4 regions of the Neomoorella thermoacetica genome follow, and region 1 is predicted to be linked to each of the others. Evidence: riboswitches for the same ligand, from Rfam matches in the RefSeq annotation. Region 1 holds a riboswitch; each other region holds the start of a gene.
What was found. A riboswitch is a leader RNA that binds a small molecule or an ion and turns the genes downstream of it on or off. The one in region 1 is predicted to bind cyclic di-GMP.
Positions count from the first base shown of each region.

Region 1 (7,597 bases):
GCTATCGGTCCCAGCGGCGTTCAGGAGAAGGACGTCAACCTGGCCATCTCCCGGAAATTGGCGGAACTCTTGCGCGCCGCCGGGGCGACGGTTTATATGACCCGTGATGGGGAAACAACTCCGTATACCCTATCCGGTAGGGCCTATTACGCCAACGAAGTCGGCGCCGACCTTTTCATCTGCATTCACTCCAACGCGTCCCTGAGCCCTTCAGCCTCGGGTACATCAACCTATTTCTATGCACCGCCGGGGACGGCCCTGGGAGAACAGCGGGATGCACGCCAGCGCCTGGCCACCCTTATCCAGAGGGATCTGGTAGCTGCTATCGGCCGGCGCGACCTGGGGGTTAAAGAGGCCAATTTCGCAGTCCTGCGCAATACCAAAATGCCCTCGGTGCTTGTAGAGACGGCCTTTATCTCGAATCCTACGGAGGAGCAGCTCCTGGCCAGTCCTGATTTCCAGGCCCTGGTGGCCCAGGGGATCTTTAACGGCATCAGTGACTACCTCTCCGGCCAGTAGGCTGGTGAATAAAGGGGCGGGGGTCTGCAAATTGCTTGCAGGCCCTCGCCTTCTCTGTTACAATGGGAAGGCAGGAAATAGACATTACCAGCTTAATTTCCAGCATATAATATTCAGTACTTGGTGTTTAGAAAGAAGAAGCACCTCGATAAGGAGTTGAAGGCGGTGTTTCCCGTCCAACCGGTAGGGGTTTTTGATTCCGGAGTCGGCGGCTTGACAGTAGCCCGGGAGATTACCCGGCAACTGCCTGCCGAGACGATAATTTATTTCGGCGATACGGCCCACGTACCTTACGGTTCGCGGCCGGTAGACGAGTTAATCCATTTTGCCGATACTATAGTCGGCTTTTTAATTGCCCGGGGGGCAAAGGCCATTGTTGACGCCTGCAATACTACTTCAGCCGTGGCCCTGCCTTACTTGCAACAGAAGTACTCTATCCCCATCATCGGGGTCATTGAGCCCGGCGTCGAAGCCGCCCTGCAGGCGACTAAAAACGGGCGGATCGGCGTTATAGCCACGGAAGCTACCATCGCCAGCGACGCCCACAGGCGAGCCCTGCTGAGCCGGGGAAAGGAGGTCCAGGTCTTTACCCGGGCCTGTCCCCCCTTCGTACCCCTGGTGGAAGCCGGTATAGTTGCCGGTCCCCGGGTCGAAGGGGTGGTGGCCGAATGCCTGGAATCCCTTTTGCAAGCCGGTATTGATACCCTGATCCTGGGCTGTACCCATTACCCTTTTCTGGCGCCGGTCATCCAGGACCTGGCCGGTCCCGGAGTTACTCTGGTAGACCCGGCGGCGGCCACGGTACGGGAGCTGAAATCTGTCCTGGCAGCCGGCGGTGGCCTGCGGGGACCCCACGGTTCCCGGGCCCATGAATTCTATGTCAGCGGCGACCCACGTTCATTTAACGAAGTGGGTTTTAAACTGATCGGATGGCTGGAACTGGCCAGAACCAGGAAACTTGCCTTAGACTTTAGGGAAAAAGGTACCCCCGGGTAAGAACGAAGGAGGCCTGGAGCTTTGCTACGAGCAAATGGTCGCGGTTTGCGGGAATTGCGCCCGGTGACCATTGAACGCCATTATCTCAAATATGCCGAGGGTTCGGCCTTAATCACCGTAGGTGACACCCGGGTGATCTGCAGTGCAACGGTGGAAGAAAAGGTTCCTCCTTTTTTAAAAAACACCGGCAAGGGCTGGATTACGGCGGAGTATTCCCTGCTGCCCCGGTCCACCAAGGAGCGGACCATACGCGAAGTCACCCGTGGCAGGCTCACGGGCCGGACCCAGGAGATCCAACGGCTAATAGGACGGTCGTTACGCAGCGTGGTCGACATGTCCCTCCTCGGGGAGAGGACCATCTGGCTGGACTGCGATGTCCTTCAGGCTGACGGCGGTACGCGCACAGCCGCCATTACCGGTAGTTTCGTGGCCCTGGCTGAAGCTTTGGCCGGCCTGGTGGCGGCCGGGGGAGTGCCGGCCATGCCCCTTAAGGATTTCCTGGCGGCAGTCAGCGTCGGCCTGGTGGACGACGAGCTTATCCTGGACCTGGATTTCCAGGAGGACTCCCACGCCGGGGTGGACATGAATGTCGTCATGACTGGTTCCGGCCAGCTGGTGGAGGTCCAGGGAACGGCCGAAGGCCGACCCTTTACCCGGGAACAGCTCACAGCCATGCTGGATCTGGCCGGAGAAGGTATAGAGAGCCTGATTGCCATCCAAAAGCAGGTTCTTGGTGATATTGCCAGCCGGGTGGGGACAGGCAATGATAAATAAACTGGTTTTAGCTACCAAAAATGCGGGTAAAGCCAGGGAGTTCCGGGAGCTTTTGCAGGACCTGGGGGTGGAAATCGAGACCTTGCTCGATTTCCCCGGGTTCAACCTGCCGCCAGAGACAGGCAGCACCTTTGTCGACAATGCCCTTTTCAAAGCCCGGCTGACCGCCAGCATGACTGGCTTACCGGCCCTGGGCGACGATTCCGGCCTGGAAGTTGACTTTTTAGAGGGTGCGCCGGGAGTTTATTCGGCCCGTTTTGCCGGTGAACCCACCGATGACCGGCGCAACAACGCCAAATTACTCCAACTCATGGAGGGAGTGCCCTGGGAGAGAAGGACGGCTCGCTTCCGTTGTGTGCTGGCCCTGGTTACTGAGGATGGCGATACCCACCTGGCAGAGGGCACCCTGGAAGGGCTGATTGCAACGGAACCCCGGGGCCACCAGGGATTCGGCTATGACCCCCTGTTTTACTTGCCAGAGTATGACCTGACCCTGGCCGAGCTGGGGGGTGAGGTTAAAAATAAATTGAGCCATCGTGCCCGGGCTGTAAAGAAGATGTGGCCTATCTTGAGGCGGCTCTGGCCGGCAAAATAGCCTCCATGCCGGCCTGCCGCCAGCAAAAAGGGTCTTGCCAGGAGCAGGCCGGTCAATTATAATAAATAATGCTTTTTTCATGGTGGTTCAGCAAAAATTATTTTTGACGGGGAAACGTTTTTGTGGTAAAATAGAATTTGCCTGCGGGTGTAGCTCAATGGTAGAGCTCCAGCCTTCCAAGCTGGCTACGTGGGTTCGATTCCCATCACCCGCTCCAAACAGGCGCCTGTAGCTCAGCTGGATAGAGCAGCGGCCTTCTAAGCCCCGTGCCGCAGGTTCGAATCCTGCCAGGCGCGCCAGAAAAAGACATGGTGGGTGTAGCTCAGTTGGTTAGAGCACCAGGTTGTGGCCCTGGGGGTCGTGGGTTCGAGTCCCATCTCCCACCCCATTTTATTTATATTGGGGCGTAGCCAAGCGGTAAGGCAACGGACTTTGGATCCGTCATTCCGCTGGTTCGAATCCAGCCGCCCCAGCCAATAGCGTGAGCCATTAGCTCAGCAGGTAGAGCACCTGACTTTTAATCAGGGTGTCCGGGGTTCGACTCCCCGATGGCTCACCATTTTTTTGCGGGCGTGGCGGAATGGCAGACGCGCCAGACTTAGGATCTGGTGGGGTTAACCCGTGGAGGTTCAAGTCCTCTCGCCCGCACCAAATATAGATATTTCAAGGTTTTCCGGGTTTGAAGCCCGGATTTTTTTGCTGTATCACTGGAAAGGGAAAAGGAGGGGCGCTCAAAAGAATCGGCCGGCAGCGAAGAGCGGAACGCGGCTATGGAAAAAATCGCCGCTTTCGGCTGGCGGGGTGACCATCCTGGTGCAAGAATTGCAGCCGATTGCCGCGCGGGTTAAATATAGAATTTTTAGCCTAATCCGGCTAACTGCCGCATTTTTCATGAAGGGATGGACATGGTAGGCGCTACATGCATGCTGTTTCTTTAAATTCAACGGCCTCAACTACTACTACCGGTTTTTTCAGTCTTTTGGCTTTGGTTGAAGCCAGGCTGGCCATATTGACCAGGTTTTTGACGATATAGCTGCTGTCTTTACCACATTCGCGTATTTTTGAGCGACGGCCTCCGGCTACGCCAGCAGAGATGGTGACCTTTATTTTACCGGGCCAATTTTCGTTGGCGAAGGCCGTGACAATTTGCCGGGCTAATTTTTCTGCTGCAGCCAGGGACCTGGTGGTAACAATAGCAAATTCATCGCCGGCATAGCGGCACAGGGTATCCTCATTCATGTTAATTAAATTTTTTAAGATTATAGTGGCCTGGCGCAGGACATTGTCACCATAAATATGGCCGTATTCTTTATTAATACCCCCAAAGTTATCCAAATCCAGAAAGATTATTGCTATCTCCTGGCCTCGTCTTAATAACTCCAGGGCTTTTTCATAAAAGATTTCGGCTTTGTTTAAACCCGTAAGGCTATCGGTATATTTGCCCAATTCCAGCATGATCTGGGCGTAGGTAATTATACCAACAATGTTGCTTTCCGAGGTAACTACCAGACGCTCAATCTTATTCTTGACCATTAATTTTTGTGCTTCTGTCAGGGAAGCTGTTGGTGATATGGTGATCACTTTTCTCGTCATGGCATCGGCAACCAGCCGGTTTGGGTGAAACCTCCTGACATCCCTGGAAGTGATAATGCCTACCAGTTTTCCCTCTTCTACTACCGGGAGGCTGCCTATACCATAGCGTTCTATAATAGCGGCCGCCCGACCGACGCTTGCTAACGGGTCAATTGTATAAAGCTTCTCGCTTATAAGGCTTTTTACCGTGGGCACTACAAATCCACCGTCCTGCTGACCTGGATGGTAATATTTATCTGGGCCTTAAGCACCATTTTATCGTCGGCGATGCGGTTACTTTCTTCGATTACTACTGGGAGAAGCTTTTCTTTAGGGAGAAGCCTTAATAAAGATTTTTTTACTACTACGGCTTCGAAAGTCTCATGGTTTAGGCGTACTATCTCATATTGTTCCGGCGAAACTGCATCTACCATACGCCTTACGGCTTCGGGACCGATAGGTGCTTTTTTACCAACGAACAAGATGTCCTGCATGGGGGGGATTTCAAATTCAGATAATTTTATGTTTACATCGGCTTTACGTAGCGGTTCTCGCGAGGAGGAAGTTTCCTGGGCCATAAAAAGCGGTCCTCCTTTCTTGCCTAAACACACATCATTTATTATACCCTTTTTTACTAAATTTGCCCATGGGGTTTGATATTAATTTTTCAAAGTCAACCACCCTGACAGTTAAAAAATAGTTAAAAGTGACGATAAATATTTGTGAAAACCGCTAAAGGCGAACCTGACCGAAAGGCGGGGGCGCAAAGCCACGGGCCTAAAGCCTCAACAGGCCATGGCAGCCGGGTTGCCGGATAAGCCAATTTGAATATTGCTGGCAATTAGGGGCAACTACGGTTTTTGCGGGTTGTCTTAAAATTTTATAGGGGGTATGCAGGATGAAGTACAAAAAATTAATCAGTATGCTGGCCATAGCGAGCCTGCTTCTGCCGGCGGGGATGGCTTATGCCCGCCCGGGCAATGGTAACAGTGACCATGGGGCCGGTAAGTATGTAATGGCGTCGGGAACGGGGAATAATCATGAAGAAGATAGTCAATTAGGAGATGAATTGAAAGATCAAGAAAGGGGAGAACAAGGAGAAGCAAACATTGAAGAAGAAAATGGATTAAACGAACAGGAACGGGAAGCCAAGGGAGAATCCCAGGAAAATGATTCTCACCATTCTGAGCAACAGTTGAAAAAAGAGGTGCGGCAAAGGGAAGAAATCCAGGTACGTGAAGAAGCCCAACACGCTGGATTGGAAAAATTCCAGGGCCGAATCCGGGTTAAAAATAAAGAAATTAATTTTGATGTGCCGCCAGTGATTAAAGCCGGCCGCACCCTGATCCCTGTCAGAGCGGTTACGGAAGGTCTGGGCGCAACTGTTAACTGGGATGAGGCAACAAATGCCGTGACTATAGCCAAAAATGGAGTTACGGTAGTACTTATCCCCGGCAGCGCGGAAGTAACCGTTAATGGCACAAAAATAAATTTGGATGTGCCAGCTCTATTAATCAGCAACCGTACTTTTGTGCCCTTGAGGTTCTTGAGTGAAGTATTTAAAGAAAAAGTAAATTATAATGACGCCACTGGCGACATTGATGTTGAAGAAGGCGAGGGAGAGGCGACCTCCACGACTCCGGCAACGTCACCGAGCACCAGCCCGACTGCTACAGAAGTTCCAGCAGGTACGGACACTGTGTCCACAGCCGGCAACACAGCCAGCACTACCACGACCTCTCCTCCTTCCATCCCTGCGCCAACTACAACTACCTCCTCAATACCTGCCGCTTAAGTGGTAACCAAAACCCTGCTCTAAAAAGCAGGGTTTTTTACCGAAGATAGGCTAGCCGCGGCCCACACACCCACCGGGGCAGGCTATGATTTCTACATAAAGTTAAATTGCTTGCCGGTGTAAAATTAATTTAATTTTAAAGGTGGCTTAATACGTTTATAACGACCGCGTGCTATCATAAACCTTGAGCAAAGCCCTCTGACCTCCTTTAAAATATATACCCTACCACACCCGGATATATCCGGGATTTTTTTTACAGGGATAAATAGAGACATTGGCGCAGCTGTTGAGGTTACGGAGGAAACGGCGGCCATGATTGATGAGCAGGCAGGTATCGGTCGGGCGGCCCGGGAGTTTTTTGTCGCTATAGCGACGGCGGTAGGTGATATACGGCAGGAAAATGGCCGCCAGTGTGGAATAGAATCACTCTAGCAAAAGGTTAATACCCAAGGGATGGGGTTCCCTTTAAATCTGCGCTGGTGCAGTGATGACCCCTACGCGGGGGGGTAAAGTTTCCCCGGGGTAGGGGTTTATTTTTTGCCGCCATGGGAGGAATGATATTCACCATGCTCTACCTTTACCTTGCCGTAGGAGGATTTTGTGGCGCTGTCGGCCGTTATTTCCTGGCTAGTTTTATCAACCGTCTCTGGCCAGGTTCCTTTCCCCTGGCTACCTGGATCATTAACCTGGGCGGTTGCCTGGCCATGGGCTTTATCCTGACCTATACCCTGGAACGACTGGTCATGGGCCCGGAATTGCGCCTGGGGCTTACTACAGGGATGCTCGGTGCCTTCACCACCTTTTCCACCTTCAGTGTGGAAACCCTCCACCTGCTCCAGGGAGAAAAAATTCCCCTGGCCCTCCTTTACCTCTTCGCTTCCCTGGCCGGGGGACTTATCTGTATGCAAACCGGTATTTTTTTAGCGCGCCTGCCCTTATCTTCAAAAGCATTGAGTAGTATAATAACCAGGGAGGATGGGGAGGAGTAATGGCCTGGCTCTATGTAGGCTGTGGCGGGATTGCCGGGACCCTGGCCCGTTTCCTGCTAAGTCGCTGGCTGGGAAATCGCGTCCGGGGTACCTGGCCCCTGGGTACCCTGTTCGTCAACTTAAGCGGAGCCTTTCTGCTAGGCCTGCTCCTGGCCCTGCCCCAGGGAAGGTTACCGGCTAACGTGACCCTGGCCTTGGGGACAGGGTTTGTGGGAGCCTATACTACCTTTTCAACCTTCACCTATGAAACCGTCACCATGATTGGCGATGGCGAGGGTAAACGGGCCCTGGCCTACAGCCTGGGGAGCATTCTGGGAGGCTTGCTCCTGGCCTGGCTGGGCTGGCTGGCGGCAGGGA
Region 1 covers NZ_CP012369.1:452,148-459,744, forward strand. Annotated here, with positions in the region: gene MOTHE_RS02230 (N-acetylmuramoyl-L-alanine amidase) at 1-519, shown strand, start outside; gene murI (glutamate racemase) at 643-1,515, shown strand; gene rph (ribonuclease PH) at 1,537-2,289, shown strand; gene MOTHE_RS02245 (XTP/dITP diphosphatase) at 2,279-2,884, shown strand; tRNA gene MOTHE_RS02250 (tRNA-Gly) at 3,028-3,101, shown strand; tRNA gene MOTHE_RS02255 (tRNA-Arg) at 3,107-3,183, shown strand; tRNA gene MOTHE_RS02260 (tRNA-His) at 3,196-3,272, shown strand; tRNA gene MOTHE_RS02265 (tRNA-Gln) at 3,285-3,360, shown strand; tRNA gene MOTHE_RS02270 (tRNA-Lys) at 3,368-3,443, shown strand; tRNA gene MOTHE_RS02275 (tRNA-Leu) at 3,451-3,535, shown strand; gene MOTHE_RS12685 (hypothetical protein) at 3,506-3,796, shown strand; gene MOTHE_RS02280 (CBS domain-containing protein) at 3,800-4,672, opposite strand; gene MOTHE_RS02285 (hypothetical protein) at 4,672-5,034, opposite strand; cyclic di-GMP riboswitch class I at 5,184-5,271, shown strand; gene MOTHE_RS02290 (stalk domain-containing protein) at 5,355-6,251, shown strand; gene crcB (fluoride efflux transporter CrcB) at 6,806-7,240, shown strand; gene crcB (fluoride efflux transporter CrcB) at 7,240-7,597, shown strand, end outside.

Region 2 (7,597 bases), 150 kb from region 1:
TGCAACGAGTCGGGCGTGTTCCTGCTGAGTAACGTGGGTGGCGTTTCCCTTTGGGCTACTGCCTTGCATGGGTTGGCCGGCTTTGTACTGACGAACCCATCGGCTGACAATATTCGGCCGGATATCATACTTCCGAGCAACGACGGAATTATTTCCGGCAGCGATGGCCTGTTCGACGACCTGGCGCTTGAACTCTAGGGTAAATTTCCGACGTTCCACTTGAACAACCTCCTGACCTTATAGTCTCATGAATTTGGAAGATTGTCCAATCTAATTTCGGGGCTTAAGAGGGGTTGCCTTGGGTAGATCCTTTAGTTTTATTCCCTGGCCGTGGTCCTGGACAATTACGCGCAGGACTTCATCGTCCTGCCTGGCTACCCATTCACCCCCGCCAGCGTGTTTTAAGGCATTAGTTAAGGCTTCGGTCAAGCCCAGGCAGATACCGTGCTGGCGACCACGAAAAACCTCTGGTAATATACTGCGCAACTTGCTCCGCGCCAGGGCAACATCGGCAGCCTTCTGAACTTCACCCTTGGCCAGCTCATGTCCCTGGGAAAGTAATGAAGCAATCTCCGCCCGGGTCGAGAGCCTCAACCGGCCATTGGTAACAGCAGCAATGGCTTCCTGGTAAGCAAGCATCTCCTGCCGGCGCATCTGCCTTTCTTTATGGATAATCTCCGTAATATCGAAGGCCAGCAAGCCCCCGGAGTAAGGATCCAGGGGGATCCCATGCAGGTCAAAAACCCTTTTCCCGTCACTACTTACAATGAGCTCCCGGCAGTGGGTACCCTGGCGAATTGCCTTATGTATCAATTTTTCTATTTCCTCCGGGGGTAATTCTAGATCAGCCTGGCCCCCTAAATGGCGAAATCGTCCCCTTTCATAGCGCAACACGCTGCCGATCTGCATAGCCTTCAAAATCTCAGAGTTCTGGATTTCGGCAAGTAACCGCTCTTTTACCAGTTTCTGCAGGTGGACGGGGACCAGCTGGGATACTTGTTCAATAAAGTCCCCCGTACTTCCGGTTAATAAAGCGTACTCGTCACTGCTAAGGCGGGTAGCTGTTTCCTGATCCCGGTAAACAGTCAGGATATCAAAAAGGCGAATATTCCCCTTCCCTCTGGTGGGTACCCCGGCCACATCCAGGCTGAGGTTCTGATGAAGGTGAATACGATATTTCCCGGGTACCGGGGCATCTGTTTCTAATCCCAACTCCATCATATTTAAGACCAGGATACGGCCGTCATAACGCCTCCCGTCAGCTGCAACCAGATTTATTCCTATAGGTGACGGGGGCTTCCGGCGCAAAGAGCCCGGGGTCATAAAGTAATCGCAATCAGGGCAAGAACGTTCCGGGGTCTTCTGGTTACACTGACGACATTGTTGCATACTAGAACACCCCCTTTAAGCCGGTGTTAAGGCTAGGAACCCTGGGCTTTCAAAGAACAATCACCTCCAAAAGCCAGTCAACCCCCGGAGGCTGAATAAAAATAGAAAAGGCAGCCATTTAACATAACCAGGCTGCCTTTATAAAAACCTATCAATCAAGACTTTACTAGCGGCAGCCTGGCAGTCATACCGGTAACGGCTGTAGACCCATGGCTTTGCGTCCCACCCTTTCAGGTGGTTTGCCTTTTACACTAAAGCCTTCTACTGATTTGCAAATTTTTTAGTCTAGGGGGTGGAGAATTAGTTTTTTATCGCTCTTTTAGCCTTTTTATGGGAAACAAAACCAGAAAGGGTTCTTTGCGAGAAGAAGTTTTAATAGGGGTTAAATAAGGTAGGATTATTGTTTATGGAAAGAACAATAAGTGGTAGCCAAATTGCTTCCATCTTTTTACATTTACTACATAAATTACCCCCCCGTTGGGTTAATATGGTTCTTTTGGTAATTGCTTATCTGTAATTTCTTTGACATTGCTAGTGTACTCCTCTGACCAAGAATTACTAGACTAGATAAAATAAATTTCGACACGCATTATGGGATTCCTTCTTTATACAAAAAGACATTACCAAAGTAAAAGTAAAACCCGGGGTAAACCAATGGCATGAATAAAGAATAGGGGCCATTTTTCAGGCCCCATTCCTTATCGTTGCCAACCTTCCGTGCATTAACACTATGCTCCGAACACTTCCGCCGCCACCTTTACTCCATCGGTAGCCGTGGTGGCATAATAGTCCGCTCCTACATAATTCTTCACGGTTTCGTCTATATAGTTGCCTCCAATAACCACCCTGGTGTCCAGACCTGCACCCCGGATCGCTTCGATGGTTTCTTTCATCGCCTCCTGGCAACTGGTTAAGAGCACGCTCATGCCTACCAGGGGCGCCTTCGTTTCCTGCAGGGCTTCAACAAACCTCTCTTTCGGTACATCCACCCCCAGGTCGACTACTTTATACCCCGCCCCTTTTAACAGCATGATGACTATATTCTTGCCCAGGTCGTGGATATCTCCCTTCACTGTGCCGATCACTATGGTTCCTTTGTGTTCTCCACTTTCTCCCCCCAGGTGTGGTTCTAAAATATCCATGGCGCCCTTCATTATCTCGCCTGCCATTATTAATTCGCTCAGAAAATACTCGCCCGACTGAAACCGGTTGCCTACTTCTACCATGCCTTCCTGGAGGGTTTTGACAATCTCCAGGGGCGCGACTCCCCCTCCCAGGCGTTCTTTTACCTGCGCGAGTACCTGTTCTTCTTCTAGTTCTGCCATTGCCTTTGATAAAGTGTCTGTCAGCATAAAGACCTCACTCCTAATTCTAGAGAATTAAATATCTCTGCGGGCTACCGCTGTACCCAGAACCAGATAAAGGCGTAGGCAAAGGCCTCGAGTTTCTCCCACTCTTTTTTTACAATCTCCTCATTGCCGGGGATTTCCCCCAGCTCTTCCCTCTTAACCTTCCACGGCACGCAAGTACCGGCTTCCGGAACAAATGTTTTCTCCTTATTTTCAGCCATTGACTTCCCCTTCCCTTTGTTAATAAACGCCGTACTCTCGTCCTGCTTCAATCATTGCAAAAATATTTTCCCGCTTGGCATCACTCATAACAGCTCCGCCAGGTGCAAGGACAAAGCCCCCGTCACAGGCCAGTTCATCAATAGCCTGCTTCACACAATCCTTCACTTGTGCCGGCGTGCCGTAAGTCAGAAGCGTAGTGGGAACGCCACCCCACAGGCAGAACTTACCGCCGAGAATTTCTTTCGCTTTTTTGGCATCAGTTGTATCTATGATGAATACAATACTTTTATCCGGCAGTTCAGCTATCTTCTCAAGATACGGGGTCCAATTTCCTTCAGCAAAGAAGTACATCCTCTTTCCTTGCGCCCAGAGACCTTCGATAACTGCCTTCAAAGACGGCCAGTAGAATTTTTCCCAATGTTCCATGCTCAGGAACGGGTAGGCACCTCGATGAAGGGTTGCCTTACAAGGTAAAGTGGTATCTCCACGAGCCCCAATCATGGCATAGGCTATATTATGTGGTATAATCGCTTCGCACGCGGCCAGGACTTTCTCGGGTCGACGGCGGATGTCAAGCAAAATCCCTTTCATACCCCGCAGAGTGTCACCCAGGGTATCGAAAGGCGCCTTGGTAAACCCGCTCGTAGAAGGTACTACGCCGTGTTCCTTCGTCCACTTTTCCCACCCTTTAGCCATGACATTGCTGGCTATGGCATAAGCAGCCGCGCTTTTAATTAGCGCTACCGTGGCTCGGTATGAGCCTGGCCTGGCAAACTCCTCACTAATACGAGGCAAATATTTAGTTGCCAGCCATTCAGTAGGATTGGCAATAAAATCATCATAGTCTTCCGGTTTCATGTACTCTTCTTCCATATACTGGAATTGCGAGTTCTCCTCTAAATGAATACCCGGGAACTTATACAATTTCGAACCCATGGCATCGAACATTGGTGGCCACCATAAGGTGGGACCACCTCCGAAAATGTCAAAATCGAGGTCCTGTACTACTTCACAAGTTATTTCAATTGATTTGTCAAGGTTGTAATATACTTCTTCAAGAGTACTGCCGGTGTACTTGACAGCCCATTCACCAACTGAGAAAGCTATAGGAACTTTATCCGGTTTGCCACATTCCATGGCTGTGATGTAACGCTGCAGTCTCTCCTGATAAAGCTTTTCCTTACTCATACTCTCTCATTCCCTCTCCTTGCTTATATGACGTCCACCTCATGGAGTGCTCCTCCGGTCCTTTTTTCTTTTCTTCTTACCTAACCGTATTACCTCACCCTTTAACTTCTTATTACTTTAATCCGCTAACAAATCTTTACGATATGCCTTTAAAAAGTTCTTTCCTGTAGATCGTAAAATAGAATTGACCCAGGATCGTCAAATAAAACTGACCCACCTTGTGATAAAATCTCCCCTGAGAGGGGGAGGAAAAAGAGGTGGTCAGCATGTACAAATGGCAGCGCATCAAGGCACTGCACGCTCAAGGGGTCGGCATCAGGCAAATAGCAAGGGATGTTGGGGTGTCCAGGAATACCGTCAGGAAGTACCTTAAAGAAGCCGGCCCTCCCCAGTTTAAAGCCAGGGAGTATACCAAAGAACTGGACAAGTTTCTGGAAGAAATAAAGGTTATGCTTGCCAAAGGATATATCGGCACAAGGATTTACAAAGAACTGAAAGATAAGGGCTATCAAGGCTCCCTGGCCAGCGTCCACCGTTATCTTAGGGCCATCAAGGAAGATGACAGGACCGCTAAATTAGCCACCACCCGGGTGGAAACAGGCCCAGGTAAACAGATGCAGTACGATTGGAAGGTGTGGACGCTACCAGTTGACGGGAAGCTCGTGAAAATATATCTCCACGAAGTGGTCTTATCCTACAGCCGGATGAAATTCTACACCTTCTCTTTAAGCATCACCACCGCCGATGTGATCCGGGTTCTGATTGAAGCCATTGACTTCTTCGGCGGTTATGCCCCGGAGTTGGTGATAGACAACGGCAAGCAAATGGTTATCACCCACCAGAAGGACGGTATTGTCCGGTATAATGACGAGTTTTTAAAATTCTGCGGGCTGTATGGCATTGAGCCCTGTCCTTGCGCCAACTACCGTGCCCGGACCAAGGGAAAGGTAGAACGCCCCTTTTACTATGTCCAGGAACACCTGCTGCGGGGCCTGGAGGTGGGGAACTTAAACGAATTCGCTGTAAAGCTTTCCGAGTTCCAGGAAGCCTACAACAAAAGGCCCCACAGCACCTTAGGCCGGCCGCCGGAAGAAATGTTTGCCGAGGAAAAAGGGTGCCTTGTTAAAATACCGGCTGTCGAACCGGCCTTATTACACCATAAAGAACCCCGGAAGGTGAGCAATGACGGCTATATATCCCATGACGGCAATCTCTACCCCGTACCCATGCGCTACTGCTTAAGGAGGGTGTGGGTCGAAAACATCTACGGCCGGCGCTTAAAGGTATATGACGAGGAAGGTGCGCTTTTAGCGGAGTTTGACCTTGACCTTAAAAAACAAACCGCCCGTCCCCTTCACCCCGAACACGAAACCATCAACCGTCAATACCAGGAAAAGAAACTGAAGCTACGCTCGGCCCTGGTGGAGAAGTTCACCAGCGCCTTTGGCGAGGATGGCCAAAGGTATCTGGAAGGCCTGCGTGATAAAAATGGCGCCAACCTGTACTGGCACCTGGCGGAAATCTTAAGCTATCAGGAGATATATACCCCAGAAGATATCATAGCAGCCATCAAAGAATGCCTGAAAATCGGTTCTTATCACAAAAACAGCGTAAAAAGGCTTTTAGAGCGCAAGGAAATCGCTCCGCTTTCTTGTGCCTGTGACCCGGCAAGTGTCAATATGCCGCCAGGTAAAATCAAACGGGACCTCTCCTGTTATGCCCTAAAGGAGAGCGAGGTGGCGGCAGTATCATGAGCAACAAATTAACCGCTTACCTGGAAAGCCAGATGCAGGCCTTAAAACTAAAGGGGATGCTTGCCCATTACCAGGAGATAACAGAAAAAGCCTCGCAAAACAACCTTTCTTATACCGAATACCTCTCCCTTCTCTTCGAAGAGGAGTTAAAAAGGAAAAACGAAGGCACGGTCAAGACGAAAATCAATAAAGCGCGTTTCCCCTTTATCAAAACCCTGGAGGAATTTGACTTTAGCTTTCAACCCTCAATCCGGGAAAAAGAAATTATCTCTTTAAGCTCCCTGGATTTCGTGGAGAAAAAGGAGAATATCATCTTCCTGGGGCCGCCCGGGGTCGGCAAGACCCATCTATCAGTAGCCTTAGGTATCAAGGCCTGCATGGCCAAATACCGGGTAGTGTTTATTACGGCTCAGAAACTACTGGAAGAACTACTTTTGAGCGCCAAAGACGGCAGTCTCCTTGACAAGCTATTGGGTTACTCCCGGCTAAACCTTCTAATCATCGACGAACTCGGCTACATGCCTGTAACTAAAGAACAGGCCAATCTTCTCTTCCGCTTGGTCTCCATGCGTTACGAGAAGGGGAGTATTATCCTGACCAGCAACTACAACTTCAACGAATGGGGGGAGATATTTTCCGACCAGGTGGTAGCCGCGGCCATAATTGACCGGCTTGTGCATCATGCCCGCATTTTCTATATTAACGGCACTAGCTACCGGCTCAAGGGTAAACTGAAAGCAGCCAACGACCGTTAAATCGGAGGCTACACCTTCATTCCCTTTAGCGCATGACTTGCAGCTTATTATTTTTGTTCCCCAGTGGGTCAATTTTATTTGCACATAGTGGGTCAATTCTATTGACAATCAACACTTTCCGAAACGGTCGTTACCCAGCAATAAATCGGTGGTGGTGACTGCGGTCATGATTTTTCCATCCAACGGATCGAGAATGGCCGCGTCCATGCCGCTCGCCATACATATTGTCAGGAAGTAACGGTTGATGAGCTTCCTCTTCGGCATGTTAAACGAGATGTTGCTTAAACCGGATACTGTCTTCACTTTAAATAACCTCTTGATATCCCTCAGGCACTGGAAAAACATCACCGCATTGGTGTGGTTTACGGCCAGGGGGAGAACCAGCGGATCGATATACAGGTTGCTCAAATCATAATTCTTCCTGCTCAGGGTCTCTATCAGTCCCTCAGTTATCTTGATCCTTTCTTCAGCCGTTTTCGGGATACCATTGTCGTCCACCGTCAGGCCGATTACCGGGCACTGGTATTCGAGTACAAGTGGCAATACTTCTTCCAGACGCTTTTTTTCCATGGATATGGAGTTGATTATCACCTTGCTCTTATCGCCCTTGACGGTCTCCAGACCCTTTTTTATTGCCTCCCCTGCTGTGCTATCAATGCATAAAGGTACATCGGTTACTTCTTGCACTGTACGCACAAGCCACTCCATATCGGCCACTTCGTCACAGTGGGCGGTATTTAGATCCAGGTAGTCCGCTCCCGCTTCCGCCTGCCTCCGGGCCAGGTCCTGCACGGCCGCGGCGTTTTTGTCATTAATGATTTGACGGACACTGGGGATCGCGCTATTTAGTTTTTCACCGATGATTAACATTTCCTGCACCCTCCATGTATTTGGTTTCAGGCGTTTCTACGGAAAATGAGGAATTTACGGTAACTCCTCC
Region 2 covers NZ_CP012369.1:303,081-310,677, reverse strand. Annotated here, with positions in the region: gene MOTHE_RS01575 (transposase) at 1-219, opposite strand, end outside; gene MOTHE_RS01570 (ATP-binding protein) at 271-1,389, opposite strand; cyclic di-GMP riboswitch class I at 1,558-1,643, opposite strand; gene MOTHE_RS01565 (cobalamin B12-binding domain-containing protein) at 2,118-2,741, opposite strand; gene MOTHE_RS13560 (hypothetical protein) at 2,786-2,959, opposite strand; gene MOTHE_RS01560 (uroporphyrinogen decarboxylase family protein) at 2,979-4,148, opposite strand; gene istA (IS21 family transposase) at 4,415-5,902, shown strand; gene istB (IS21-like element helper ATPase IstB) at 5,899-6,657, shown strand; gene MOTHE_RS01545 (methyltetrahydrofolate cobalamin methyltransferase) at 6,766-7,527, opposite strand.
Region 2: it holds a riboswitch for cyclic di-GMP, as region 1 does, so the genes downstream of both, MOTHE_RS01570 (ATP-binding protein) here and MOTHE_RS02290 (stalk domain-containing protein) in region 1, are expected to answer to the same signal.

Region 3 (7,597 bases), 240 kb from region 1:
CAATTATTAACAGATACTTTTACTGACGCCACCTACACCAGCAGTGTGGCGACGTTGAACAACTTAACCCAGGATACGGCAAATGGCTTGCTAAAATTAGCCTCAGGAGCAACGGGGAGTATTACTTCTAATGCTATTAACGTTAATGCCGCCAATGGCGGCCGCCTGGCTTTGACGGTCAATCAACAGGAACGGCTGAATGCTAATTATGTGTATCAATACCGTACTTTTGATGGCACTACCTGGAGTGAATGGCAAACGCTGGGCAATTTAACCGGTGATGGTTCCGGGATTTTTAAGAGCCATACTTTAACAGCTGATATAAGTGGCAATGTGCAACAGGTGGAGATTAAAGCTACTTTAAATGGAGATTTTGGTGCCAGTGTTATTCCTATGCTTGCCGACTGGACGGCCACCTTCCAACCAGCAGAACCGGTTACGTCCGATACTGTGGCGCTGGGCCTGAGCGGTTCCTTTACCATTACCGTTGGTAGTGAAACCCGGAATATTACCATAAATGAAAATGATAGCCTACAATCCATCGCCTCCCTGATCAATGCAGTACCTTCTGAAGGGGAAACAGGCCCGGGAGCGGGGGACATTGTGACGGCCAGCGTCATCGATCATCGCTTGGTAATTACCAGTAAAACTACCGGCTCTAACGGGGCTATATCTTTTTCCGATCCTGACGGTGTCCTCAATAAGTTAGGGCTGGTAGATGCAAGCGGGGTTATTCTACCACGCGCCGTCATCCAGGATGCCAAGGATGCCGTATTTACAGTCGATGGCCTCACTATAACCCGCTCCACCAATACGATTACAGATGTCATCCAAGGGGTTACCCTGAACCTCCTGGCCGTTACTGACACTAACGGCAACGGCACAATTGAACCGGCGGAAACACTGAACCTGGAGATAAGCCACGACACTCAGAAGGCCGTTGATGCTATCCAGGCCATGGTGGATCAATACAACTCAGTAATGGAGTTTATCAGCACCAAAGCCGGAGACAAGGGTGATTTACAGGGCGATCCTACCCTGGCGCGTTTTAAAAACGATTTATGGCAACTGATGACTGATAGAGTAGCCGGGTTAACGGGGACTTACCAGACCCCCTGGAGTATTGGTATTTCGACAGGGGCTGTAGTAGGTAGCGGTTCTTTAACCTTCGATCGCAACGGCAAAATAACCCTGGATACAACAAAGTTAACCTCGGCTTTGGAGACGGACCCAACAGCCGTCATGGCTATTTTTACCAACAGCAGCGAAACCGGCTTGGTCGACAAGTTGGATAGTTACCTGACTTCCCTGGTGCGCTCCGGGGACGGCATTATTCCTTCCCGGGAGCAGTCCCTGCAGAACATCATGGATGACATCGACGACCAGATCGCCCGCATGGAAGACCGGCTCACCATGAGGGAAGAGCAGCTCCGGCGGCAGTTTACGGCTATGGAGCAGGCCCTGGCGGCTTTGCAGAGCCAGGGGAACTGGCTGGCCGGGCAGATTGCCGGATTGGGGGTCTACCAGCAGAAATAGCTTAAGCTGTGATACTATACTTCATAAAACAGGGTGGGAGCGGTGAGGATGTGGAGAGAGTCTTAGAAGCCCATGAAGTTAAGTTTAACTTTCTGTCGTAGTTTACTGGCAGGCGTTGCAGGTTTTTAAACCAGCAACCCTTTAGGCACAAGGCGAATGAATATCGAGGTGTAACTTATGGCTGTCATCAACCCCTACCAGGCCTACCAGCAAAACCAGGTCCAAACCCTGTCCCAGGAGAAGCTGGTGCTGATGCTTTACGATGGAGCCCTGCGCTTTTGTCGCCAGGGGCTGGTGGCCATGGAGCAAAAGGATTATGCTGCTGTGAGCAATAACCTGGGTCGGGCCGAGGATATTTTAAGCGAATTGATGGCGACCTTAAACCGGGATGTTGGCGATATTGCTGAAAACCTGTACAAGCTGTATGATTTCATGTATCGCCATTTGGTGCAGGCCAATGTGAAAAAAAGTGTAAAGATGATCAAAGAAGTTATTGAGCTCTTGCAGCAACTGCGCGACACCTGGGAAGAGGCTACAAAAATATATCAGACCCACGATTACCGCACCACAGCAGGTGTGAACTGGCAGGGTTAATTAATGAACGAAATAGAAACAGCGGCCAGGCAGCTTTTAGAGGCGTATGGCCAGGAAATAGAAATGTTGCAGGTATGGCAGCGAAACTTAAAGCAACAACAGCAAGCCATTCAAGCCGGCGCCTGGGGTGACTTGAATAATCTCCTAGCAGAAGCCGCTCCCTGGAGGGAAAGGCTGACCCGGGCGCGGCAGGCTACCCGGCAGCTTGAAGAGTTCCTGGTATTAGTTTCAGGGTGTGAAATTCTGGAGTGGGAAAAGATCGAGTTCCTGCCGCCGGCAACCCGCAAGGAACTTTCCAGGGCAGCCCTGCAAGTGCGGTCCTTATGGGAAGAATGCCAGTATGTGCATGAAGCCAATATAAAAAAATGCAATCTGGCTATAGCAACGATTAGGGCTGAGCTGGAGCAAGTACGAACAGCCCGGCAAATGGGCCTGGCCTACCGGCGGGAAAATAAAACTATGCTGCCCCGCTGCCTTGACCGGCGGTTATAAGTTAAGTTTTAGGTAGAGAACAGGGGCAGGGATAGGTGGGGGGAAGGAAGACAATGAGCAAGCAGGTTGAAATAACAAAATTATCAAGCCGGGGGCAGGTAGTTATCCCGAAAGAAATACGGCAGCAGCTGGGATGGGAAACGGGCGATCACGTGGCTGTGGAAGTACAGGGGGATATGGTCATCCTGCGGCGCCTGCAGCTGGAAAGCTACGGGGAAGGAAGGTACCAGCAGGCCAGGATGAGTTTAATCAAGTAGAAGTCCTGACGTTTTTAGCCAACAGGCAGCGTATCCTGGTTACTTTGCTTTCTAAGTGGCAAGGGCGATAAATTGGTGGGTCCTGTCGAGGCAGGGCCAATGGCTGTATTGATTGCATGAAAGAGCCGTTTCTCCATAGACGGCTCATTATTTTTTGGTTAAATTTCTCTCCACCTGCAAGAATTTGCCAAAACGTGTTGAATAAATACCGAAAGCAACCAAGGTAAAACTTTCTTACTCCGGGCGTCAAAGGCAAGCTCTCCGAAAGGGGATGCGCGCAAAGCCATGGGTCTAAGGCCTGGTAGATACAGACCGGGCTATGGCTGCCAGGCTACCGTAACCGGTTAAATTGTTATGCCCGGAAGAGGGCCTTTATTTTTAGGCATGGGACTTTAGTCCCGGGGCAATTGGGCCTTTTGTCCGATACCAAGATTACCACGAAAGTGATAAAGTGGTAACTGTTGGAGAATAGCATCGATTTTTCAGGGAATAGGGTGAGAATTGGGTGTTCCTGACGCCGACCATGTACGTCCTGGAGAAGGCCCTGGACACGGCCACCCTGCGCCAGAGGACCATCGCCCACAATATCGCCAATGTCAATACTCCCGGCTTTAAGCGCTACCAGGTCTCCTTTGAGGACCAGCTCAGCCGGGCCCTGGGGCTCGAGCCGGGCTTGCCCCTGTATCGTACCAACCCCTACCATCTGCCTCCATCCGGCCTGGAGCTCGCTCCCCAGGTAAGCAGGGATACCAGCACCACCATGCGCCAGGACGGCAACAATGTCGATATCGACCGCGAGATGGTTGACCTGGCCCAAAATAGCCTGAACTTTAACGTTGCTGTCCAGCAGCTCAACACCCGCCTGGCCATGTTGCGCTACGTGATCAACGAGGGTAGACGTTAGGCGGCTGGATCCGGCCTGCAGGTAAGGGAAACAAGGGGAAATCAGGGAGGGATAAAAGGTTGGAACTGCTACCGGCCCTGGCCATCAGTGCCTCCGGCCTCACGGCGGAACGCCTGCGCCTGGATATTATCGCCAACAACCTGGCCAATATCAATACCACCCGCACGCCCCGGGGCGGTCCCTACCGTCGCGAAGTGCCTGTGTTCGCCGAGAGATTGCAGGAAGCTATGGGGCAGCTACCCGGGCGGCCTTCGTCCCGGGCTCCCGGCGCCGGGGTAGAAGTAGCTGCCATTGTCGAGGATAATTCCCCGCCGCGCCTGGTCTACGATCCGTCCCATCCGGACGCCGACGCCAATGATTATGTTCATTTACCCAACATCAATATCGTCAACGAAATGGTCGACATGATCACCGCCTCGCGGGCTTATGAAGCCAATGTGACGGTCTTGAACGCCGCCAAGGCCATGACCTTGAAGGCCCTGGAGATCGGCCGTTAGGCTACCAGGCTGGATGGCCACAAAGATCACCGGCCCGGGACCGTGGGCGGGTCCCTGCCGGCAGTGCTGCCTGGATGAATCCATATCACTCCGGCAGACCACCGGCAGGCGATGCCATCTAGATAGTTACACCTTAAATGGCGCACTGCATGCGAGCCCGGCCGCCGGCTAACAGGCAGGTATGGGCAGCGAGCCTGTTTCGCGGCTACCAGCCGGGCCCGCAAGGATAATTCGAGGAGGGTATGTTCCCAATGCTCCTTACACCCGTATCCCTTTTAATGCCGGCACCCCTTCAGGAGACCCGGCCGGTTTCCCAAACCGGGGGGACGGATGCCGTGGCCCAATCCTTCGGCAATCTCCTGCGGCAAAAGCTGGATGAACTCAATAACCTGCAGCAGCAGGCCGACGCTCTCACCCAGGAATATTTTGCCGGTAAGGTGGAGGATGTCCACCAGGTCATGCTGGCCCTGGAGGAGGCTAACCTCTCCCTGCAGCTGGCCATGCAGGTGCGTAATAAAGCCGTCGAAGCCTATCAGGAAATTTCCCGCATGCAAATATAAACTACTTGATTGAGAACTAAATAGTAACTTCATAGTAACTTCCAAGACATACCCGGCAGTTTGAGAAGGAAACCATACCACCTTCAGGGAGCTTATTAATGAAGGTTAAAGATATATTTGGCAAAGCAAAGAGTTTTTGGCAGGGATTGACTCCGGGGCGGCGTTCGGCCCTGGTAGCGGTAACCCTGGCCGCCTTGCTGGCGGCGGGTTTCCTGGTCCAGTGGCTGGTGAGGCCCCAATACGCGCCCCTTTTCACCAACATGCAGCAGCAGGACGCCGCGGCGGTTACGGCAAAATTGAAGGAGATGAAGGTTCCCTACCGCCTGACGGGTGACGGTACCACCATCGAGGTACCCAAAGACCAGATCTACCAGTTACGCCTGGACCTGGCCAGCGCCGGTGTCCTGAACAACGGCCAGGGTTTTGAGCTTTTCGACCAGAACAAGCTGGGTATGACCGACTTTGAGCGTAACCTGGATTATCAGCGTGCCCTGCAGGAGGAACTGCGGCGGACCATCGTTACCCTGGACGAGGTGGAAGACGCCCGGGTGCACCTGGTCATCCCCCAGCCCAGTGTTTTCCTGCAACAGCAGCAGCCGCCGTCGGCGGCCGTGGTTTTAAAGCTCAAGCCCCTGGCGCGGCTGAAACCGGAACAGGTCAAGGGCATCATGGAGCTGATTGCCGCCAGCGTCCCCGGGCTGAAGCTGGAAAACATCCGCGTCATCGATATGTACGGCAACGTCTTGAGTGACGGCGTTGCCGACAGTGCGAACGCCCCCTTAAGCCAGAAGCAGCAGACCCAGATGGAGATCAAGCGGCAGTTCGAAAAGGACCTGGAGCAGCGCCTCCAGAGTATGCTGACCCAGATTTTGGGGCCGGGGAAGGCCGTGGCCATGGTGACGGCGGACCTCAACTTCGACCAGCAGGAAATCAACCAGACCACCTGGGGCAAGCAGGGGGCGCTTAGAAGCGAGGAGATTAAAACCGAGCAGGGCACTTCTAACGGCGGAGCCGGCGGTGTGGCGGGGACGGCAGGTAACAACGGGCCGGGTTATCCGGCCGTAAACCCCGCCAACGGAAACTATAACACGAGCGATACCGTCCACAACTACGAGCTGGATAAAACCGATACCCACACCATAGTGGCTCCCGGGCAGGTCCGGCGGCTTTCCACCGCGGTAGCCGTTAACGGCCCGGTGAACGCGGCCTTAAACAACCAGATCCAGCAGATCGTCAGCGCCGCGGTGGGCTACCAGCCGGCCCGGGGCGATCAGATCACCGTTACCAGCCTGGCCTTTGACAACTCCCTGCAGCAGCAAATGGCGGCCGACATGGCCGCCCAGCAGCAGCGCCAGCAGAGGCTGCGCCAGTACCTCCTGTGGGGAGGCGTGGGGCTGGTGTCCCTGGCCCTGCTGGTGACCCTGATCGTTCTTATCCTGCGGCGCCGTCGGCAGGCGGCCCTGGAAGAACAGATGGCTGCCGCGGCCCTGCCGGCCGGCGTGCCGGTAGAACCCCTGGTAGTGGAACCGGTAGAACCGGTGGAACCGGCGGACCTGGAGAAGCAGCGCCAGGAAGCCCAGCGCAAGGCTAAACTGGAGCAACTGCAGGAGATCATCCGCCAGCGGCCGGAGGATGCGGCTTTACTGCTGAAGGCCTGGCTGGCAGAAGATTAGAGGTGGGTTGGTTGGCAAAGCAGAAGGCCCTCACAGGTCTGGAAAAGGCGGCTATCTTTTTGATTGCCGTGGGCCCGGAGCTGTCGTCCTTAATTCTCAAGCAGATGGCCCCGGAAGATATCGAGCGCATCACCTACCAGATTGCCAACACCCCTGCGGTCGACCCGACAACCAAGCAGCAGATAATCGACGAGTTCCTGGAACTTAATGATGCCAAGCAGTTTATGCTTCAGGGGGGCATCAAGTACGCCCGCGACGTCCTGGAGAAAACCGTGGGGCCGGCCCGGGCGGCGGAGATTATCAAAAAGCTCCTGGCAACTTCTAAGATCCGGCCTTTTAACATGATCCGCAAGGCCGATCCCAAGCAGCTGGTCAATTTCATTTATAATGAGCACCCCCAGACCATCGCCCTGATCCTGGCTTACCTGGAACCGGAGCAGGCGGCGGTGATCTTGGGAGCCCTGCCGGACCAGCTGCAGGCCGACGTGGCCAAGAGGATCGCCCTCATGGAGCGGGCTTCGCCGGAAACGGTGCGCGAGCTGGAGAGCATCCTGGAACAGCGCCTTTCTTCCCTGGTGGACCAGGACTTTGCCGTTGCCGGCGGGATCAAAAGTCTGGTGGACATCCTGAACCGGGCCGACCGCGGCACGGAACGGACCATCCTGGAATCCCTGGAGCAAGACGACCCCGAACTGGCCGACGAGATCCGCAAGCGGATGTTTGTCTTTGAAGACATCCTCACCCTGGATGATAACTCCATCCGCCGGGTACTGCGGGAAGTCGATCTCAAAGACCTGGCCCTCGCCCTCAAGGCGGCCAGCGAAGACGTGGCCAACCGCATCTACCGCAACCTTTCCAAGCGCGCCGGCGAAATGCTCAAGGAGGATATCGAGTACATGGGCCCGGCTCGCCTGCGAGATGTGGAAGAAGCCCAGCAGCGTATCGTCCAGATTATCCGCCGTTTAGACGAGGCCGGCGAGATTATCATTGCCCGGGGAGGCGAAGACGCCATTGTGGTCTAGAGTGCTGAAGGAAGTCAAGCCGGCCCGGGAGGAAAGGGTAATCCCCCCGCGGCCCCTACGGC
Region 3 covers NZ_CP012369.1:697,123-704,719, forward strand. Annotated here, with positions in the region: gene fliD (flagellar filament capping protein FliD) at 1-1,536, shown strand, start outside; gene fliS (flagellar export chaperone FliS) at 1,714-2,130, shown strand; gene MOTHE_RS03455 (hypothetical protein) at 2,134-2,622, shown strand; gene MOTHE_RS03460 (AbrB/MazE/SpoVT family DNA-binding domain-containing protein) at 2,676-2,879, shown strand; cyclic di-GMP riboswitch class I at 3,121-3,218, shown strand; gene flgB (flagellar basal body rod protein FlgB) at 3,385-3,783, shown strand; gene flgC (flagellar basal body rod protein FlgC) at 3,843-4,280, shown strand; gene fliE (flagellar hook-basal body complex protein FliE) at 4,532-4,840, shown strand; gene fliF (flagellar basal-body MS-ring/collar protein FliF) at 4,939-6,513, shown strand; gene fliG (flagellar motor switch protein FliG) at 6,525-7,535, shown strand; gene MOTHE_RS03490 (FliH/SctL family protein) at 7,525-7,597, shown strand, end outside.
Region 3: it holds a riboswitch for cyclic di-GMP, as region 1 does, so the genes downstream of both, flgB (flagellar basal body rod protein FlgB) here and MOTHE_RS02290 (stalk domain-containing protein) in region 1, are expected to answer to the same signal.

Region 4 (7,597 bases), 480 kb from region 1:
TTATACCCTCTGGAATTATGGCCTCGGCCACCAGGCTATTCCAACTACCACACGCCGGGCATCGGCCCAGGAAGCCCTGGGATTCATAACCGCACTGCTGGCAAACGAAGCGTTCTTTGATCCTGGTCAGGAGTTCTGCCCCCTTGCTTTTATCAGCCCCGCTATTTTCATTCACCGATGGTGGCACTTGGCCAAGGGAGGCTGTCGAAGATAATTATATCACCGCCGACCCGCTCTGGGAAGTCCTACCAATCTAGGTCCCTTCTTCCTGTAAGGCCTGCCCCCGGCGACGATGCCAACCCAGGTATTCTTTCACCCGGTCGGCGGTTTTATTGATTACTTGATCTTCACTAATACCGGCGCTGCGGGCGACCTGCCAGGCGCGGGCGAAATTACCTACCGAACTGAAGATATGGGCATCACTATTCACTGCTACCTGCACTTTATGTTTTTGGGCCAGTTTGGCCAGGAGTTGACAACGGGGCAGGCTGCCCTGGCGACTGATGCTAAAGGAGTTATTGTTGATCTCCAGGGCTTTATGTTCGCGGGCCGCTGCCAGGACCAATTTTTCTATGTCCACAGGAAAGTCAGGATTTCCGGGATGAACGATAAGGTGGACCCTGGGATTGGCTATGGCCGCCAGCACGGCCCGGGTGTAATCCTCCGCGGGACGATTATCAAAACCAGTGCCAGTATGGAAGCCAGCCAGGACAATATCAAGTTCCTCCAGGAGGCGTTCGGGGAGATCCAGATTCCCGTCAACGTCGATGATGTTGGCCTCTACGCCCCGGAGAATTTCTACTCCTCCTATCTTTCTGGGCAGGGCTACCAGGTTACCAAAGTGGTACTCATGGGGACCGCCGGGCATCTTCAGGCCATGATCCGTAATGGCGATCATCTTTAAGCCACGTTTCTCGGCTGCCTCGGCCAGTTCTTTAACGGTACTATAGGCATGACCGCTGGCAACAGTATGGGTGTGGAGATCGGCTTCAAACAGCATTTTTTGCAACTCCCTTCTTATTGCTCTTATTTATTATAGCAATAAGTTATTAACCCAATATTAAAACCCTTTTGCTGTAGGTTTAATTTAACCCTGGATAAGTTATCCTTCAATGGTTAATAAAAAAATTGAACCCACTTAAATAATATTCTCCTGAATGGATATAATAGAAACAACAGGGTCGGCCGGGACCGAGTCCAGAAAATTACCGGGTCTAAAACGGGTTTGGTAATTTTCGGCCAAAGGTAACCAGCAGGTCGAAAGGCTTACTGGTCAGCCGGCGGGCAGATCAGTAGCTGTTCGTCACGGCTTGGCGTTGGTCTGCAGGGATTAATGTCAGGTCGGCAAAGATAGTTGCTGGTCGAGCTAAGATGGTTATAGGTGCCGCAGGCTTTTGACAAAAAAGCTCGAGGTTCGTCGAGGTCGAGAGATCTCTGCGGGCTTCTCAGGTATTTATGACCATCGAGCAAAGGTTATTGTAGTTATCGTAATGGTCTATGGTAGCCGCAAGGTTGCCGTGGGCTATGCAGGTAGCTGCAGTAGCCGGCGTTAAGGTCCTGGTCGGCTTTGTAAAATGGAGGCTGCTCCCTCGGAGCGGCCTCCATTTTTAGCTAAAAAAGTGGCCCAGAAAATCTGGGCTAAAGGTATATATATTAAGGAGGTCAGAGGACACCTGCTTGGAGGGTATCAGGTATTCCCTCTATTGATAGTATAACTCATTACTGTTAAAAATCAATAATTACCGTGTTAAGGTTAGATTAATTTTCATGGTCTGATTAGTGGCAGGGAGGAGGCTGTTTTCATTAGCTTGTGGATCATTGTAAAGAATACGGGTACCAGTCCCGGGTCAAACTGGGTCCCGGCGTTATTTTCGACTTCCGCTAGGGCATTTGGCAACGTACGAATTTGCTGGTAGGGTCGTTGGGAGGTCATGGCCTCAAAGGCATCGGCCAGGGCGATAATCCTGGCCCCCAGGGGAATATCCGGCCCCTTTAAACCATTATATCCTCCACCATCCCAGCGTTCGTGGTGATAGGCAACAAATTCCAGAATACCAGGGCTAATACCTGAAGCTGTCAGCAACTCTACCCCGGCCCGGGGGTGATTTTTGATTACCAGCCATTCCTCCCGGGTTAAAGGACCTTTTTTCATAAGCAGCGCATTGGTTATAGTAATCTTGCCGACATCATGGAGCAAAGCCCCGGCATAAATAGCCTGGCACTCTCCCTGGTCCATCCCATAGATCCGGGCCAGGTTCAATGCCAGGCTAGCAACGCCCAGGGAATGGCGATAGGTAAAAGGAGAATGGGCCGCCAGCCGACCCAACCAGTTATGTATCGCCTGCCATTCCAAACCATAGTCATCCTCTCCCAGCACTGCTAAATCCGGTAATAAAAAAAGCCTTGCTCCTCAACAAGACTAGGCCGCTTCCTGGAGCCGGCAGCCTGGCGATCATAGCCCTTTTAAGGACCTTAGACCCATGGCTTTGTGTCCCCACCTTTCGATGGGTTTACCCTTTTGAGCAGCTCTGGTTCAAAATTATTATTTTTAACCTTTACTTCGACATCTATCGCTTGTTTCCTCTTTTATTATCCAAATTCCCACCCTTTCCCACATTACCCAAGCCCAGCTTTTTTCCCAGGGCCCGGTAATACTTCTCAGCGCACTCACGGCACATGGTATCCTTCCTGATAGTTACAAGGTTTACCTGGCGGCCACAGCAACGACAGTTAGATTGAATGTCAACCCTCCTGACGTACCATTTACCATCTTCGCCGGCCAAAAACTCAATTTCTGCGCCAGGGTATAGATCCAGTTGCTGCCTTAATTTAGCAGGTAGAGTTACCCGCCCTTTGCAATCAACTATGCGTCTGTTGCCACCAGGAGTTTTACGGTCAGGTGCCCGGTTCTTCCTGGTAATTGCTTCGCCCCCCTTCCTCAGCGGCAATGGGGAGGGTAAAGAAGAAATGGCTGCCCTGGCCCGGCCTGCTGGTCACACTGATACTGCCACCATGGGACTCGACTATATGCTTGACGATAGCCAGGCCCAGACCGGTGCCTCCCATCTCCCGGGAACGCGCCTTATCTACCCGGTAGAATCGTTCAAATACGCGGGGAAGGCTCTCGGGGGGGATGCCTATGCCGGTATCTGCCACCTCTACCTGAACTAATTCCCCTAACCGGGCAGCACGTATAGTTACCCTGCCACTGGCGGGGGTATACTTAATGCCATTATCAATCAGATTAAGGAGCACTTGGTTCAGATAGCTCTCACTGATGGCCAACTCCGGTATCTCCGCCGGTATCTCCTTCTCCAGGGCGACTCCTTTCTCCCTTGCTAACTGGTTAATAGTAGTGAGGACCCGGTCCAAGGTGGCCGCCAGGTCCGCACGCCCAGCATCCTGTCGCTTTGGTTGGCTCTCCAGTCGTGACAGGGAGAGAAGGTCTTCGATTAATTGCTGCAATCGCTGGGCTTCATGGTTGATAATTCCCAGGAAGCGCCGGCTGACCTCCGGGTCTTCAAGGGCCCCCTCCAGCAGAGTCTCAACAAAGCCCCGGATTGAGGTCAGGGGGGTACGTAATTCATGGGAGACGTTGGCCACAAACTCCGTCCGCATCTGCTCCAGGCGGCGGATGTCGGTAATATCCCGGATGGTGAGCACGGCCCCGATTATTCGTCCCTGTTCGCTGGTGATGGGCGTACCATAGATTCTGAATAACTGACTGGTAGTCGGGAAGAGCCGGACCTCATTCTCCAGGGGCAGGCCACTGGCCAGGATCTCCTTTACCATGGCATCGATTTCATGGTTACGGACAACCTTGAGGAGATACTTGTGCTCGACCTCTGCCCCCTTTTTACCGAACATCTTCTCTGCCGCCGGATTGAGCATTATAACCCGGCCCACCTGGTCAACAGCTACCAGGCCGTCGGTTATACTGGCCAGGATAGCCTTCATTTTATTGCGCTCGTCTGCTATTTCCCGGAAATTATTGCGTAGAGTTTCCACCATGATATTTAGATGATGGCTTAATAAACCCACCTCATCGTCACTCTGGATCTCTACCCGCTGTTCCAGGTCACCGGCGGCAATCCTGCGGGTCAGGGGCAGGAGGGCCGTCAGGGGGGTTATAATCCCCCGGGCCAGGATAAAGGTGCCAATGCCCATTATAATCAAAACTAGGATCATGACGGCCAGCAGTTGTCCCTCTAACCTGGCAGCCAGGAACCCGGCCCGGAAGGGGGGTAACCATGGTAATCCCATGGCCTTCAAGATAGCCTGGTGTAAGTAGAGATAGGCCCCCAACAGAGTGAAGAAAAGGAGGGTCAAAAAGTTTAGGGTAATCTTCCAGCGTAGTGAATGCATAATCCCGTCCCCCCTGTCAGGCTAGCAGGCAGGAGGCAACTGCTGTCACCTCCGGGTCAAACTGAGTGCCGGCCCCCCCTGCCAGGATTTTTAAAGCCTCTTCCGGCGTACGGGTAGGCTGATAGGGCCGGTTAGAAGTCATGGCGTCAAAGGCATCGGCCACGGCGATGATCCTGGCCCCCAAGGGAATTTCACCATCATGGAGGCCATAGGGATATCCTTTACCATCATAACGTTCGTGATGCAGGCCGGCGTCCCGGGCAATATCCTTGAGGCTAGTCACCCCCTCCAGGAGTTCTATCGTCCAGGCCGGGTGGCGGCGTACCACTTTTAATTCTTCGCTGTTGAGCCGGCCCCGTTTATCCAGAATAGCGCGGGGAACGGCGATTTTGCCGAAATCGTGGAGGAGGCCGGCGATCTCCAGACGCCGCAATTTAGCATCATTATATCCGAGGCAGCGGGCCAGGTTTAAAGCATAAGCAGCTACCCGGTGGGAATGGCCGGCAGTATAGGCATGTTTGGCGTCAATTATCCGGGCGAAGAGATCGATAGTGATCTTCATCGGATCGGGTACCTGGAAATTAATAGGCGGCAGGTCCAAAATCACCTTAAACATCTTTAATTCCAGGGCCGTATTGGTGGCAATTTCGGCGTACAAGGGACCATTCATCATTTTATCCAGGATAGCCAGTAGTTCCGGCGGAAACCCACCCTGAACCCTGCGGTTCAGGGTCTCCCTCAGCCTGGCCCAAGAAGTACCCGGATGGACCCGCAGGACCAGGTCCAGTTCATCGGCCAGTCCCAGGAGCATAGCTCCCGTGACGATATGATTCCCGGCAATACCCCGGGGGTACCCGGAGCCATTCCAGCGCTCATGATGGTCCCGGATCATGGCCGCAACCTTTTCCCCAAGACCCGGAATGGCTGCCACCATATCCGCCCCCCGCAGGGGGTGGTTTACGACCTCGGGATTATTTCTGCTACCACGCTGGAGGGCCAGATGAACCAAGTGGTCATCCAGCCCCATGGCGCCTATATCGTGGAGCAGCCCACCATAAAACACCAGGGTCGCCTCGTCGGGGATGACCCTCCGGGCCAGTTCCTGGGCTACCAGGGCTACCCGCCAGGCATGATAGAGTTTGGTTTCTTCCTCGATATCAAGGATTGTTGATAGTGCTACCACCAGCTCACAAAAGGATCGATCCGGCGGGCAACCCATCGGTTTTCCACTCCTTAGCTCTTTCTATGGCCGGCCTTGCATGTGCTTTACAAAGATATGCCAGCCAGGAATTTGCATTCCTTCGTTGACGGCGGACGGCCGCCACCATTGGCTCCTTCAAATATAACTCTTGTAAAAACTGATATTTCCTGCCCTGGGTTTCTTCCCGGCGGAGGCGGATTTCTCTTTATAAAAAAATCGCCCTTTATGTTAAATAAAGAGCGATTCCCTATAGCATTGTCCAGCCTTTATTCAGCCTTGTTAGCTACTTTATTCAGGTCGGCAATCAGGCCATCTACGTCAATGCCGTGGGCCAAGGCTCCCTGCTCAATGTTCTCAAAGCGCGCCGCGGCACAACCCAGGCAGCCCATCCCGTGTTCCATGAAAACCGGTACTGTCTGGGGGTATTTACTCACTACCTCCGTGATGCTCATTTCCTTGGTAATAGTGGCCAAGGGTTTCACCTCCTCCATATAAAATGCCAAAGTGAAAAGTCGGAGGTGGGATTTGTTAATCCGTCTCCTTAACACTTTTATCTATGGTATTCATTATAAACGGTAACTACCCTTTTGTAAAGAATAGCGCGCCGGTTGTCAGGAAATATCTCCCAAATTTTATTGCGACCCGGCTTAAAATAGCCAAAATGTCCAAGGACCGCCGAACTTTTTCGCCTTCTCCTCCAGCTTTTCTATCACGATGATGCTAACGCCAGTTTTTCTTCCACCGATTTGAGCTTGCCTTCCATAGTCAATTCCTTGTCGCGGCGATCATCGATGCGAATAATGGTCATGGACCGCCGGGCACCCCTGGCAAAAGGTACTTCGTGCAAGCGCTGCAAAAGGGGAAATAAGACATCCGGTTCCCCTTCAATAATGGTACCCATGGGTGTCAACTGGTACTTGATTCCCGACGTCTCCTTAAGGACTTTGTGGACGTCGGCTACATACGGGCTGATGCTGGTACTGCCTGTACCCAAGGGAGCTATAACTACTTCCAGAATGGCCATCCTGGCATGACCTCCTCTTAAAAAGCGTGCAATAAATAAATACTCTATCAGGCAAGAAAACCCTGCCGTCTCCGCCCAGGGTACAAATAAAAGACCGCCCTGTTCCTGGAGAACAGTACGGCCTTTACCGGCAGCTATATTTCTGGCGGGAGTGTGTGGGAATCGAACCCACCGCGCCCGGGGTTAGCCCGCGCGCCAACTGGATTTGAAGTCCAGGCAAGCCACCAGGCCCGATCCACCCCCAGGACATTATACAATCGTCAGCATACCCAGTCAAGGTACCGCTCCCCCAGGATAACCCCTGCAGTAAGCCCAATGCCCCCTAACCCCGGTGGAGTACACTTATCCGCCCAGATAAGCCTTCTTTACCGCCGCATTGACGGCCAGTTCAGCTGCTTTACCCTGAAGGGTGATTCGCCCCGTTTCCAGGACATAGCCCCGGTGGGCCACGCTCAGGGCCATATTGGCGTTTTGCTCAACCAGCAAGATGGTCGTTCCTTGCTGGTTAATTTCCTTAATAATATTAAAGATCTCCTGAACCAGGAGGGGGGCCAGTCCCATGGAGGGCTCATCCAGGAGCATTAATTTGGGCCGGGACATGAGGGCGCGGCCAATGGCCAGCATTTGCTGTTCACCGCCGCTCAGGGTACCGGCCATCTGTTTCTGGCGTTCCTCCAGGCGAGGAAAGCGCCGGAAAACATCCTGCATGCTTCTGCGTATACCCTCCCGGTCCCGGCGCAGGTAGGCACCCAGTTCCAGGTTTTCCTTAACAGTTAAATTGGGGAAAATCCGTCGTCCCTCTGGTACCTGGGAGATACCAAGTTTAACAATGGCTGGCGCCGATAAACCGTTCAGGGCCTGCCCCTGGAAGGTGATTCTACCGCTGCGGGGGCGTAACAATCCGCAAATGGTATTTAATGTGGTGCTTTTTCCGGCACCGTTGGCCCCGATGAGGGTGACTATCTCGCCCTCGTTGACCTCCAGGGAAATACCCTTCAGGGCATGGA
Region 4 covers NZ_CP012369.1:2,494,843-2,502,439, forward strand. Annotated here, with positions in the region: gene radA (DNA repair protein RadA) at 1-130, opposite strand, end outside; gene MOTHE_RS12415 (phosphatase) at 254-1,000, opposite strand; gene MOTHE_RS12420 (HD-GYP domain-containing protein) at 1,766-2,377, opposite strand; cyclic di-GMP riboswitch class I at 2,437-2,525, opposite strand; gene MOTHE_RS14345 (AbrB/MazE/SpoVT family DNA-binding domain-containing protein) at 2,568-2,948, opposite strand; gene pnpS (two-component system histidine kinase PnpS) at 2,896-4,365, opposite strand; gene MOTHE_RS12430 (HD-GYP domain-containing protein) at 4,382-5,584, opposite strand; gene MOTHE_RS12435 (DUF1858 domain-containing protein) at 5,833-6,018, opposite strand; gene MOTHE_RS12440 (MTH1187 family thiamine-binding protein) at 6,276-6,590, opposite strand; tRNA gene MOTHE_RS13205 (tRNA-Sec) at 6,734-6,833, opposite strand; gene MOTHE_RS12445 (ABC transporter ATP-binding protein) at 6,933-7,597, opposite strand, start outside.
Region 4: it holds a riboswitch for cyclic di-GMP, as region 1 does, so the genes downstream of both, MOTHE_RS12420 (HD-GYP domain-containing protein) here and MOTHE_RS02290 (stalk domain-containing protein) in region 1, are expected to answer to the same signal.